2 regions of the Isoptericola sp. F-RaC21 genome follow, and region 2 is predicted to be linked to the other one. Evidence: riboswitches for the same ligand, from Rfam matches in the RefSeq annotation. Region 2 holds a riboswitch; the other holds the start of a gene.

Region 1 (5,345 bases), on a different contig from region 2:
CGACGTCGCGCCGAACTCCCCCAGCGAGACGGCGAACGCGAACCCGATCGCCAGCCCGAGCGACCGCGCGCCCAGCGGCCCGTCCACCGTGCGCAGCACGCGCCCCGGCGCGGCGCCCAGCGTGGCGGCGGCCTCGCGCAGGCGCGGGTCGATGGCCCGCAGCACGGGCAGCATCGTGCGCACCACGAGCGGGATCGCCACCACGGCCTGCGCGATCGGCACCAGCGCGCCCGACGTGCGCAGGTCGACGTCGAGCCCCAGCGGACGGTCCAGGGTGATGAGGAAGCCGAAGCCCACCGTCACCGCGGAGACGCCGAGCGGCAGCATGAACGCGGCGTCGAGCACGCCGACGGCGCGCCGCAGCCCCGCCCGGCGCGGGCGGCGCGACACGACGAGCGCCACGAGCCCGCCCACCACGACGGCGATCACCGCCGCCCACGCGGCGGTGCGCAGCGAGTTGCCGAGCGCCTCCCACACCGTGACGGTCAGCGCGTTGCGCCCGCCGGTGGTGCCCAGCGCCACGTAGTTGTCCAGGCCCCAGGACCCGTCGGGCGCCCGCAGCGACCGCGAGACGAGCCCCGCCATGGGCAGCACGAGCAGCCCCGCCACCACGACGGCGGTGGCGAGCGCGGGCCAGAGGTCCCCGCCGGCCCGCAGCCGCAGCCGGTGCGCGGACGCGCGGTCGCCGGTCAGCTGCAGCGCGCGCTCCCGCCGCGCCCGGGCGCGGGAGCTGACCAGCAGCGCCCCGGCGACGACGACGAGCTGCAGCACGGACAGCACCGCCGCCGAGCGCAGGTCGAGGAACTGGGTGGTGCGGGTCCAGATCTCCGTCTCGATGGTGCCGTAGCGCAGGCCGCCGAGCACCAGGACGACGCCGAACGCCGTCGCGCAGAACAGGAACACCACCGCCGCGGCGGACGCGATCGCCGGGCCGAGCGCCGGCAGCGTCACGGTGCGGAACGCGCGCCACGGCGTCGCGCCGAGCGCGCGGGCCGCCTGCTCGGCCCGCGGGTCCAGGCGCTCCCACATGCTGCCCACGGTGCGGACCACCACGGCGTAGTTGAAGAACACCAGCGCGAGCACGATGCCGGCGAAGCTCTCCTCCAGGTGTGCCCAGCCGAGCAGGCCGCCGGGCGCGAAGAGCGCGCGGAACGCGACGCCGACGACGACGCTCGGCAGCACGAACGGCACGGTCACCAGGCCGCGCACCAGCGTGCGGCCGGGGAACCGGCACCGGTACAGCACGTACGCGCCGGGCAGCCCCAGCAGCACCGACAGCACCGTGCCGGCGAGCGCCTGGGCGAGCGTCTGCCCGACGATCCGCCACGTGCGCTCCTGGGACAGCACCTCGGCGAACCCGGACAGGTCGAGCGTCCGCCCCGCCGCTGTCTCGGTGAAGAACCCCTGCAGGACCAGCGACACCACCGGCCACGCGAAGAAGACCGCCAGGAAGCCCAGCGGGAGCGCGACGGCCGCGCCCCAGCCGAGCCACGCGCCCCAGCGGCCCGCGCGGACCCCGCGCGTCAGCCGACGACGGTCGACGTCCACTGCTCGATCCACTCGTCACGGTGCGCGGCGACGTCCGCGGGCGCCACCTCGAACGGCTCGTCGGCCAGGGGCGCGAACTGCTGCCAGTCGGCGGGCAGCTCGACGTCGGGGTCGGCCGGGTACATGTACATCTGGCCGGGGACGTCGGCCTGGAACTCGGGCGAGGTGAGGAAGTCGACGAGCTGCTTCGCGCCGTCGACGTTGTCGGAGCCGGCGAGGACCCCCGCGTACTCGACCTGCCGGAAGCAGGTGTCGAGCATCGCGCTCGTCGTGGAGGACTTCCCGTCGTCGCTCAGCGTGAACGCGGGCGAGGTGGCGTACGACAGGGCGATCGGCCGCTGACCGCCCTCGCCGGCCCCGGAGAAGTCCACGTAGTACGCGTCCTCCCAGCTCTCCGCCACCTTCACGCCGTTGTCGCGCAGGTCGGCCCAGTAGGCCTCCCAGCCGTCCGTGCCGAAGGCGCCGACCGTCGCGAGCAGGAAGGCGAGGCCGGGCGACGACGTCGCCGGGTTGGTGACCACGGTCAGGTCCTTGTACTCCGGCTTCGCGAGGTCCTCGAGCGTCACCGGCGGGGCGACGTCGTGCTTCTCGAACCACCCGTCGTCGAGGTTCATGCAGACGTCGCCCATGTCGATCGGCGTCAGCGTGCCGGCCAGGTCGTCCGGGGCGTACGCGGCGACCGCCGGGTCCAGGTCCGCCGGCTGGTACGCCTCGAACACGCCCGCGTCCACGGCGCGCGACGCGTACGTGTTGTCGACGCCGAAGACGACGTCGCCCAGCGGCGCGTCCTTGGTGAGGACGAGCTGGTTGACCAGCGTGCCGGCGTCCCCCGGGGCCACCTGCTCGACCGTCAGGCCCGACTCCTTCTCGAACGCGGCCAGCACGTCGTCCGAGACGGCGAACGAGTCGTGCGTGACGAGCGTCAGCGTCGACGACGCCGTCGCGCTCCCGTCCGGCGACGCCCCGCCGCCGCACGCCGCCAGCAGCGGCAGCAGGGCGACGGCTCCGGCGGCCGCGGCCACCCGGGTGGTCCTGTGGATCATGCTGTCCTCCTCACGGTGCGAGAAGGGGGTCCTGCGGGCGCCCGGCACCGTCGTGGTGCGGCCTCCCGCAGGGAACGAGATTCCCGACTTCCTCCACCGGTGCTAACCGGGTCAGGTTCGAGGGTCTGCGGCGGTCCGCACTCTCAGCGCCGGTGGCGCTCCCCTGTCGTATCAGCACGAGCCTACCCGTCGACGCCGCGCTACCGTGGTCCCGTCCTCGGCTCCGGGGTGTGACGTGCCTGACGTGCCGTGACACCGCCCGACGGCCGTGGGCGCCGTACGACGCGCGGGCCACACCGTGGCCGCGTGGGGACCGACCGAGGGAGAGCACGTGACGGACACCGAGCAGCCGCTGGGCGTGAAGGTCGGCACGGTGGTGCTGACCATCGCCGCCGGATGGGTCGCGCAGAAGCTCATCGGCGTGGTCTGGGAGAAGGCGACGGGCAACGCTGCCCCCACCAACGTGGACGACGACGAGCTCTCCGTCGTGCAGGCCGTCACCTTCGCCGCGGTGTCGGGCGGCGTCGCGGTGCTCGCGAAGCGCCTCGCCCGCCAGGGAGCCGTGCGCGCGGCGGCGCGGTTCGTCCCCGGTCGCTGACCGACGGCGGCCCCGGCCGCCGGCCGAGCCCTCCCCGCTGGTCGAGCCTGTCGAGACCCGTCAGTGGCTCGCGCGGGGCCGCCGACGGGCGAGCTGCGCGTCGTGGCCGTGCGGCCGGTCCACCGGCCGGACGGCGGCGAGCGCCGCGCTGAGCCGGTCCGCCGCGTCCTTCGCGGGCGGCGCCGCGCGCACCACCTCGGCGGCGGTGAGCGGTGCGTCACGGTCCCCGACGGGCCGCGCGAGCATCTTCATCACCTGTTCCCCCGCCGACTGGGCGGAGACGCCGACCTGTGCGCCGACGTCGCCGAGCACCTCGGTGGCGACGGACTCGTCCACGCCGCAGACCGCCATGATGGCGCCCTTGGCCTGCTCGGAGGCCGCGGCGGCGACGAACGCGCGGGAGACGGCGCGGTGCGCCTCCCGTTCCAACGCGTCCCGGACGACCGGGCTGGCGTCGATGACGTAGCCGACGATCTGCGACGACGCGCCGTCGGCCCCGTGCCGGGCCTGGCCGGTCACGACGACGGTGTGGGTCCGGCCGTGGTCGTCGACCACGCGGTGCGCCCCGGAGAACGGTCGCCCGGCCCCGAGCGCGACGGCTGCCGTCCGGGAGAGCCGTTCGCGGTCGTCGGGGTGCAGGTGAGCGCGCAGCACTTCCGGCCCGGGCGTGACGGTGCCGGGCTCGCGGCCGAAGATCCGGAAGACCTCGTCGGACCACCACCACTCGCCCGTGCCGACGTCGACCCGGTACTGGCCCACGAGCAGCTGGCTCCCGGCACCGAGCAGCTCCGCGAAGGCGACGAGCTCGCGGCGCGGTGCGTCGTTCGGCGTGGACATCGAGGCTCACCTCCCAGTGCCGTGCAGCTGGGTCGGGGGCGCGATGCTCCCGGCTTCACCACGGTACCGGGACGGCACGACGATGCCACCCCACGGTGCACGTCGGCGCGGGTGGAATCGTGGCCGCACCCCGGCGGGGTCCGTGCCGCGGTCCCACCCGCGCCGGCGGGCGTCGACCTCCGCGCCTGATCAGGCGGGGGTCGCGGCCGCCGCCTCCCGCTCGCCCGCGAGCTCGGCCTTCTCGGCCGCGACCGCCTTGCGGTGCTGCCCGAACGAGTACACGACGGCGGCCGCCCAGGCGACCGCGACGATCCCGAGCACGAGGGTGCGCACGCCGTCGCTCACCGGGAAGGAGTCGAGGCTCAGCAGGGTCCGCACGTTGGTGAGCACGATGATCCCGCCGACGGCGGAGCCGAGGACGCGCGGCGGCACCAGGCGCACGAGCCACGCGGCGATCGGCGCGGCGATGAGGCCGCCGATGAGCAGCGCCAGGGCCCAGGTCGGGTTGATGCCCGCCGTGCCGAGCCCGAAGAGGAAGCCGAGGCTGGCGGCGACCGCCACGAAGAACTCGCTGGTGTCGATGGATCCGATCACCTTGCGCGGCTCCATGCGGCCGCTCGCGAGGATGGCGGGCGTGCCCACCGGGCCCCAGCCGCCACCGCCCGTGGCGTCCATGAACCCGGCGACCAGGCCGAGGGGGGTGAGGAACCGCTTGCGCAGCGGCTGCCCGAGGCGGTCCGTGCGCAGCCCGCGGAGCGTGAACCGCAGCAGCACGTACAGGCCCAGCCCCAGCAGCAGGATCGACATCAGCGGCTTCGCGATCTCGGTCGAGAGCCACGACAGGAACGTCGCGCCGGCGAACGCGCCGACGGCGCCGGGGATGCCGATCTTGGTCACGACCTTCCAGTCGACGTTCCCGAACCGCCAGTGGGAGACGCCCGACGCCAGGGTCGTGCCGACCTCGGCGAGGTGGACGGTCGCGGACGCGGCCGCGGGGTTCGTGCCGATCGCGAGCAGCAGGGTCGTCGAGGTGACGCCGTAGGCCATGCCCAGGCTGCCGTCGACGAGCTGCGCACCGAGGCCCACGAGGGCAAGGAGGACGAGTGTCCGCACGGGTGTTCCCTCCGTTTCGGCGCGGCAGCGGGTCCGCCGCGACTGAGACGAAGTTACCCGATCGGCTCTATCGGATTCAACGGTCTCACGAAACTGCCCGCATGCCGAGACGAGGATCTGGACGGCGTTCGCTCCGGCGTGGAGCGTCAGGCCTCGAGCGTGCCCGTCAGGGGTTGAGCCACGCCGACTCCTGCTCGGTGAGCCGT
Region 2 (5,345 bases):
CGCACTCCTCCCAGTCCTGCTCCAGGCTGGAGATGACGTGCCGGTAGTGGGCGTCGGTCGCGAGCAGGTCGCTGTGCGTGCCCACCGCCGTGATCCGGCCGTCCTGCAGCACGGCGACGCGGTCCGCGAGCGCCACGGTGGACGGCCGGTGGGCGATGATCAGGCTCGTCGTGCCGTCCAGGACCTCCCGCAGGCGCGTGGTGACGGCCTCCTCGGTCGCGACGTCGAGCGCCGACAGCGGGTCGTCGAGCACGAGGACGGCAGGGCGAGCCGCGATGGCACGGGCCAGGGCGAGCCGCTGCCGCTGCCCGCCGGACAGGGACAGGCCCTCCTCGCCGATGCGCGTCTCGACCCCCTGCGGCAGGTCGGCGACGAAGCCGGCCTGCGCCACCTCGACCGCCTCGTGCAGCCGGCGCTCGCGCTCGGCCTCGGGCACGGCGTCCGGGCCGGACTCGGGGACGCCGAGGAGCACGTTGTCGCGCACGGAGGCGGAGAACAGCGTGGGGTCCTCGAACGCGACCGCGACCGCGCGCCGCACGTCGTGCCGGCGCATGCGCCGCACGTCCACGCCGTCGAGCAGCATCTGTCCGCCCGTGACGTCGAAGATGCGCGGCACCAGCATCGCGAGCGTCGACTTGCCCGAGCCGGTGAGCCCGACGAGCGCCGTCGTGGTCCCGACGGGCAGCTCGAGGTCGACGTGCTCGAGGACGGGGCGCGCCGAGTCCTCGTAGCGGAAGGTGACGTCGCGCAGCTCGACGTGGCCGCGCGACGCGCCGACGTCCACGGGCTCGGCGGGGTCGCCCAGGGGGTTCGGGGTCTCCATGACCTCGCAGAAGCGGTCCACCGCGGTCCGCGCGTTGAGCGTCATCGACAGCGTCATGCCGAGGTCGACCACCGGGCCGTTGATGACGGCGGCCGTGAGGAAGAAGGCCACGAGGTCGCCGAGCGTGATCTGGCCGCGGGCGGCCAGCACGGACCCGAGCACCAGGCAGACGGCCAGCGTGACCTCGGGGATGAGCTGCAGCGACGTGGTGACCGTCGCCTGGTTGCCCGCCTTGCGGATCTCGGTCTGGCGCAGCTCCTCGGCCTGGCCGGTGAACGAGTCGAGCGCGTCGCGGCCGCGGCCGAAGGCCTTGAGCACCCGGATGCCGTGCACGGACTCCTCGACCGTGGTGGCCAGGTCGCCCGACTGGTCCTGGGAGAGCCGCGCGATGACGCGGTAGCGCCGCGAGAACCGGAACGCGATGACCGCGACCGGGATCGCCCCCGCGAGGTACACCAGGCCGAGCCACCCGGCGGTGGCCAGGAGGATCCCGACGCCGACGACGATCGTCACGGTGCTGACCACGAGCTGCAGGAGGCCGAAGATCAGCCAGCGGCGCAGCAGGCCCAGGTCACCCATGATGCGGCTGAGCAGCTGCCCGCCGGGCCAGCGGTCGTGGAACGCGACGGGCAGGTCCTGCAGGTGGCGGAACAGCGACATGCGCATCTCCGCCTCGATCCGCGTGCCGGGGTACATCACGAGGTTGCGGCGCAGCAGCACGAAGCCGGCCTCGGCGACGCCGAGGACGAGCACGAGGACGACCGGCACCACGAGGGCGCCGAGGTCGTGGGCGGCTGCGCCCTGCGCGAGCGGCCCCTCGACGAGGGCCTGCAGCACGCGCGGGATGGCCAGCGCGGCGAGGCTGGCGCCGAGGGCGGAGAGCAGGCCGCCGACCAGCCGCGGCACGGCCGGCCGGACGTACGGGTAGAGCCGGCGCAGCGACGCGATCGTCGAGAGCTCGGACCCCGCCGGCACGGCCGGGGCGGCGGGTGGACGGGGAGCGGAGGAGTCGGAGCTCCTCCTGGGACTGTCGGAGGGATCGGCGCGGCGGGCGCCTCTGCTGCGGCTGCGCGAAGTGCGCTTCGTGTCGGGCATCACAGCCATTCTGTCACTCGCCCCCGACACGCTTGCCCCGGTCACGCGGTGCGGCGCGAACCCGGGACACCGCTTACCGGCGCGGGATCCCGCCGTCGCGCGCGAGGCGGCGGGATCCCGCGGCCGGCGGGTCAGCCCACCGCGACGCGGTCGCCGTCGCGGCGGCCGAGGTCGCCCGGGACGCCAGCGGCGTCGGGCAGCCCGGTCTGGTCGAAGAACGCCAGCTCGTGCTCGCACGCCGTCCGGAACGCCTCCGCCATCCGGGCGCGGACGGGCGCGTCGGCCGCCGCCGCGGCACGGCGCAGGATCGCGACCGCCTCGCGCGTCGACTCCGCGAACGCGTCGTCCGCATAGGTACCCAGCCACGCCGCGTACGGGTGGCCCGCGTGGTTGCGGGCGGCCAGCCGCTCCCCCACGTCCTGGTAGATCCAGTAGCAGGGCAGGACGGCGGCGACGAGGGTCGCGTAGTCGTCGCCGGCCGCGCGCAGGTGGTCGAGGTAGGCCGCCGTCGTGGGGCTGGCGGGCACGTCCTGCGGCTCCCCGCCCAGCCAGCGGGAGTGCAGGTCGAGCTCCGTGACGAGCGCGCCGTGCGCGCCGCCGGCCCAGAACGCCTGCTCGGCCCGCGTGGGCGCGAGCTCGCTCGCCCGGGCGAGGCAGCGCGCGTAGTCGCGCAGGTAGAGCGCGTCCTGCTCGAGATAGGCCCGGAAGTGGCCGGCGTCGAGCGTCCCGTCGCCCAGGGACCGGACGAACGCGAGGTCGTCGATCGCGGCACGCACGCCCGCGGCGTCGTCCCACCACCGGGCGACGACGTCCTCCCCGCGGTCCTCTCCGTGCGCGCCCGCCGCACCGGGCACCACGACCGGCTCGGCGCCGCCGGCGCGCAGCCCCGCCAGGTGGTCGACGGGGCCGTTCCCGCCGCCGACGCGCAGCGCCTCCCCCGCCCGGATCGCCGCGGTCAGCCAGGCCTTCGTGCCGCGCAGCGCCTCGACCCAGTCGCCCGTGCGCGCGTACCGCGCGGCCAGCCCGCTGGACAGGGAGCAGCCGGTGCCGTGGGTCGACGTGCTGCCCAGGCGCGGGCCGCCCAGCTCCGCGAGCACGCCGTCCGGCCCGACGAGGGCGTCCGGGGCGCCCGCGTCCCCGGCGGCAAGGTGCCCGCCCTTGGCCACGACCAGCACCCGGTGCCGGGCCGCCAGCCGCCGCGCCTGCTCGAGCGCCGCGGGCCAGTCCGGTGCGGGCGCCTCCTGCGCCAGGACCGCGAGCTCGGGCAGGTTCGGCGTCACGACGTCGACCCGCGCGAGCAGGTCCCGCACGGCGTCCTCGGCCGCGGCATCGAGCAGCCGGTCGCCGCTGGTGGCCACCATGACCGGGTCCAGGACGACGGCGGGGCGCGCCGTCGTGGCTCCGCGCGGCAGGCCGTCGAGCCAGGCGGCCACGGCCTCGGCGACCGGGGCCGAGGCGAGCATGCCGATCTTCACCGCGTCGACGGCCACGTCGTCGGCGAGAGCGTCGAGCTGCGCGGCGAGGAACGCGGCCGGCGGCACGTGCACGTCGCGCACCCCCCGCGTGTTCTGCACCGTGAGGGCCGTGACGGCCGCCATCCCGTAGCCGCCGGCGGCGGCCACCGACTTGAGGTCCGCCTGGATCCCCGCGCCGCCCGAGGGGTCCGACCCCGCGATCGCGAGGACCCGCGGCCGGCTGCCCCGGGGCGGCGGCGACGCGGCCGTGGCGGAAGCGGTGGCGGGGGCGGTGGTGCCGGCGCGGCCGGCGGAGCTGTCTTCAGGTGCGCGCGCACTCATGTCGACATCCCTTCGCTAGTACGAGCTAGATCAGGTTCGACGGGTGTGTTCTCAGCGCCCGGCGGCCCACGTCGTGACAGCCGTGAACGGTGTCGTGACGTCGACCGGTCGGGACGCACCCCGTGTCGTGGCGCCCACCGTAGCCCAGGTCACGGCGGCGGGGCCGGCGGCGGACCGCGTGTCAGGATCGGGTGGCGGGGCGCGTACCCGGCGCCGCGATAGGGTGCGGGGGTGCCCGCCGTCGTCCGTCGTGCGCGCGAGCTCCTCGTCGCCGGCACGACGCTCAGCATCGCGGCCGCCGCCCACCTCCTGGCCGGCGGCGCGCTCCCCGGGGCACCCCTCGCCTGGTTGGTCGTCCTGGCCCTCACCGCGCCGCTCGCGGTGTGGACCGCGCGGCGCCGGCTGACGCTGCGGCGCCTGCTGCCCGCCATGGTCGCCCTGCAGCTGGTGCAGCACACCGCGCTGTCGGTGCTGGGCGCGGCCCGCCCCGCGGGCTCGGGCTCCCCCGGCTCGCTCGGTGCCGACGGGCACGCGCTGCACGCCCTGGGCCCCGGCTCCCTGCCGCCCGCGACAGGCCCCGCGCTGCACCACCACGCGGACGACCCGCGCACGGCGTCCTGGATGCTCGCCGCGCACGCGGCCGCCGTCGTCCTCACCGCGCTCCTGCTCGCGGCGGGCGACCGGGCCGCGACCAACGTCGTGGCCCACCTGCGGCACGTGGCGGTCCTGGTGCAGGGGCCGCCGGCGCTGCCGGTGGCCCGCGCGGCCGCCGTCGTCGGCGGGCACGCCTGGCGTCCCCGTGCCGCCCGCACCCGCCGGCGCACGCCCCCACGAGGTCCCCCGCTGCTCCCGGGCGCCCTCGCGCGCACCGCCTGAAGCCTGCCCTGGTCCGTCGTCGGACGAGGGCGGGTCCCTCGTCGTTGCACGGCCACCTGACCACCAGGAGCAGACAGTCATGACCACGCACTCCCGCACGCCCTCCCGCACGCCGCTCGCCCCGCCCGCCCGGGCCGCGCGCCGGCTCGCCGGCACCGCCGCGCTCGCCCTGCCGGCCCTCGTGCTCGGCGCCGCTGCCGCGTCCGCGCACGTCACCGTGACCCCCGACGCGGCGGAGGCCGGGTCGTACGCGACCCTCACCTTCAAGGTGCCCAACGAGTCCGCCGACGCGTCGACGACCGCGGTGAAGGTCGATCTCCCGACCGACACCCCGTTCACCAGCGTGTCCGTCGAGCCCGTGCCGGGCTGGACCGCGAAGGTCACGCAGGCGCCCCTCCCCGAGCCGGTCGAGGTGCACGGCACCACCGTCACCGAGGCGCCGGCCAGCGTCGAGTGGACGGCCGACGACGCCGACGCCGCCATCGCGCCGGGCGAGTTCCTCCGGTTCACCGTGTCCGCCGGCGCCGTCCCCGACGGGGTGGACGAGCTCGCGCTGCCCGCCACGCAGACCTACTCCGACGGCGAGGTCGTCGCGTGGGACCAGGAGGCCACGGGCGACGCCGAGCCCGAGCTCCCCGCACCCGTCCTGCAGGTGACCCCGGCCGCCGAGGGCGAGGGGCACGGCGCGGCGGCCGCCGCGGACGCCGCCGGCGAGGGCACGCCGGCTGCGTCGGACGACGACGGTTCCGGCACCC

Evidence for each region. A riboswitch is a leader RNA that binds a small molecule or an ion and turns the genes downstream of it on or off. The one in region 2 is predicted to bind thiamine pyrophosphate.
Region 1: linked by a shared signal. The riboswitch ahead of AAG589_RS10500 (thiamine ABC transporter substrate-binding protein) and the one ahead of AAG589_RS04135 (bifunctional hydroxymethylpyrimidine kinase/phosphomethylpyrimidine kinase) in region 2 are both predicted to bind thiamine pyrophosphate.

The regions. Positions count from the first base shown of each region.
Region 1 is NZ_JBCFYX010000003.1:1,756-7,100, reverse strand. It holds gene AAG589_RS10505 (ABC transporter permease) at 1-1,548, opposite strand, end outside; gene AAG589_RS10500 (thiamine ABC transporter substrate-binding protein) at 1,524-2,591, opposite strand; TPP riboswitch at 2,663-2,766, opposite strand; gene AAG589_RS10495 (DUF4235 domain-containing protein) at 2,923-3,189, shown strand; gene AAG589_RS10490 (PAS domain-containing protein) at 3,250-4,026, opposite strand; gene AAG589_RS10485 (sulfite exporter TauE/SafE family protein) at 4,216-5,139, opposite strand; gene AAG589_RS10480 (RrF2 family transcriptional regulator) at 5,306-5,345, opposite strand, start outside.
Region 2 is NZ_JBCFYX010000001.1:882,540-887,884, forward strand. It holds gene AAG589_RS04130 (ABC transporter ATP-binding protein) at 1-1,798, opposite strand, end outside; gene AAG589_RS04135 (bifunctional hydroxymethylpyrimidine kinase/phosphomethylpyrimidine kinase) at 2,050-3,714, opposite strand; TPP riboswitch at 3,705-3,847, opposite strand; gene AAG589_RS04140 (hypothetical protein) at 3,946-4,590, shown strand; gene AAG589_RS04145 (YcnI family copper-binding membrane protein) at 4,670-5,345, shown strand, end outside.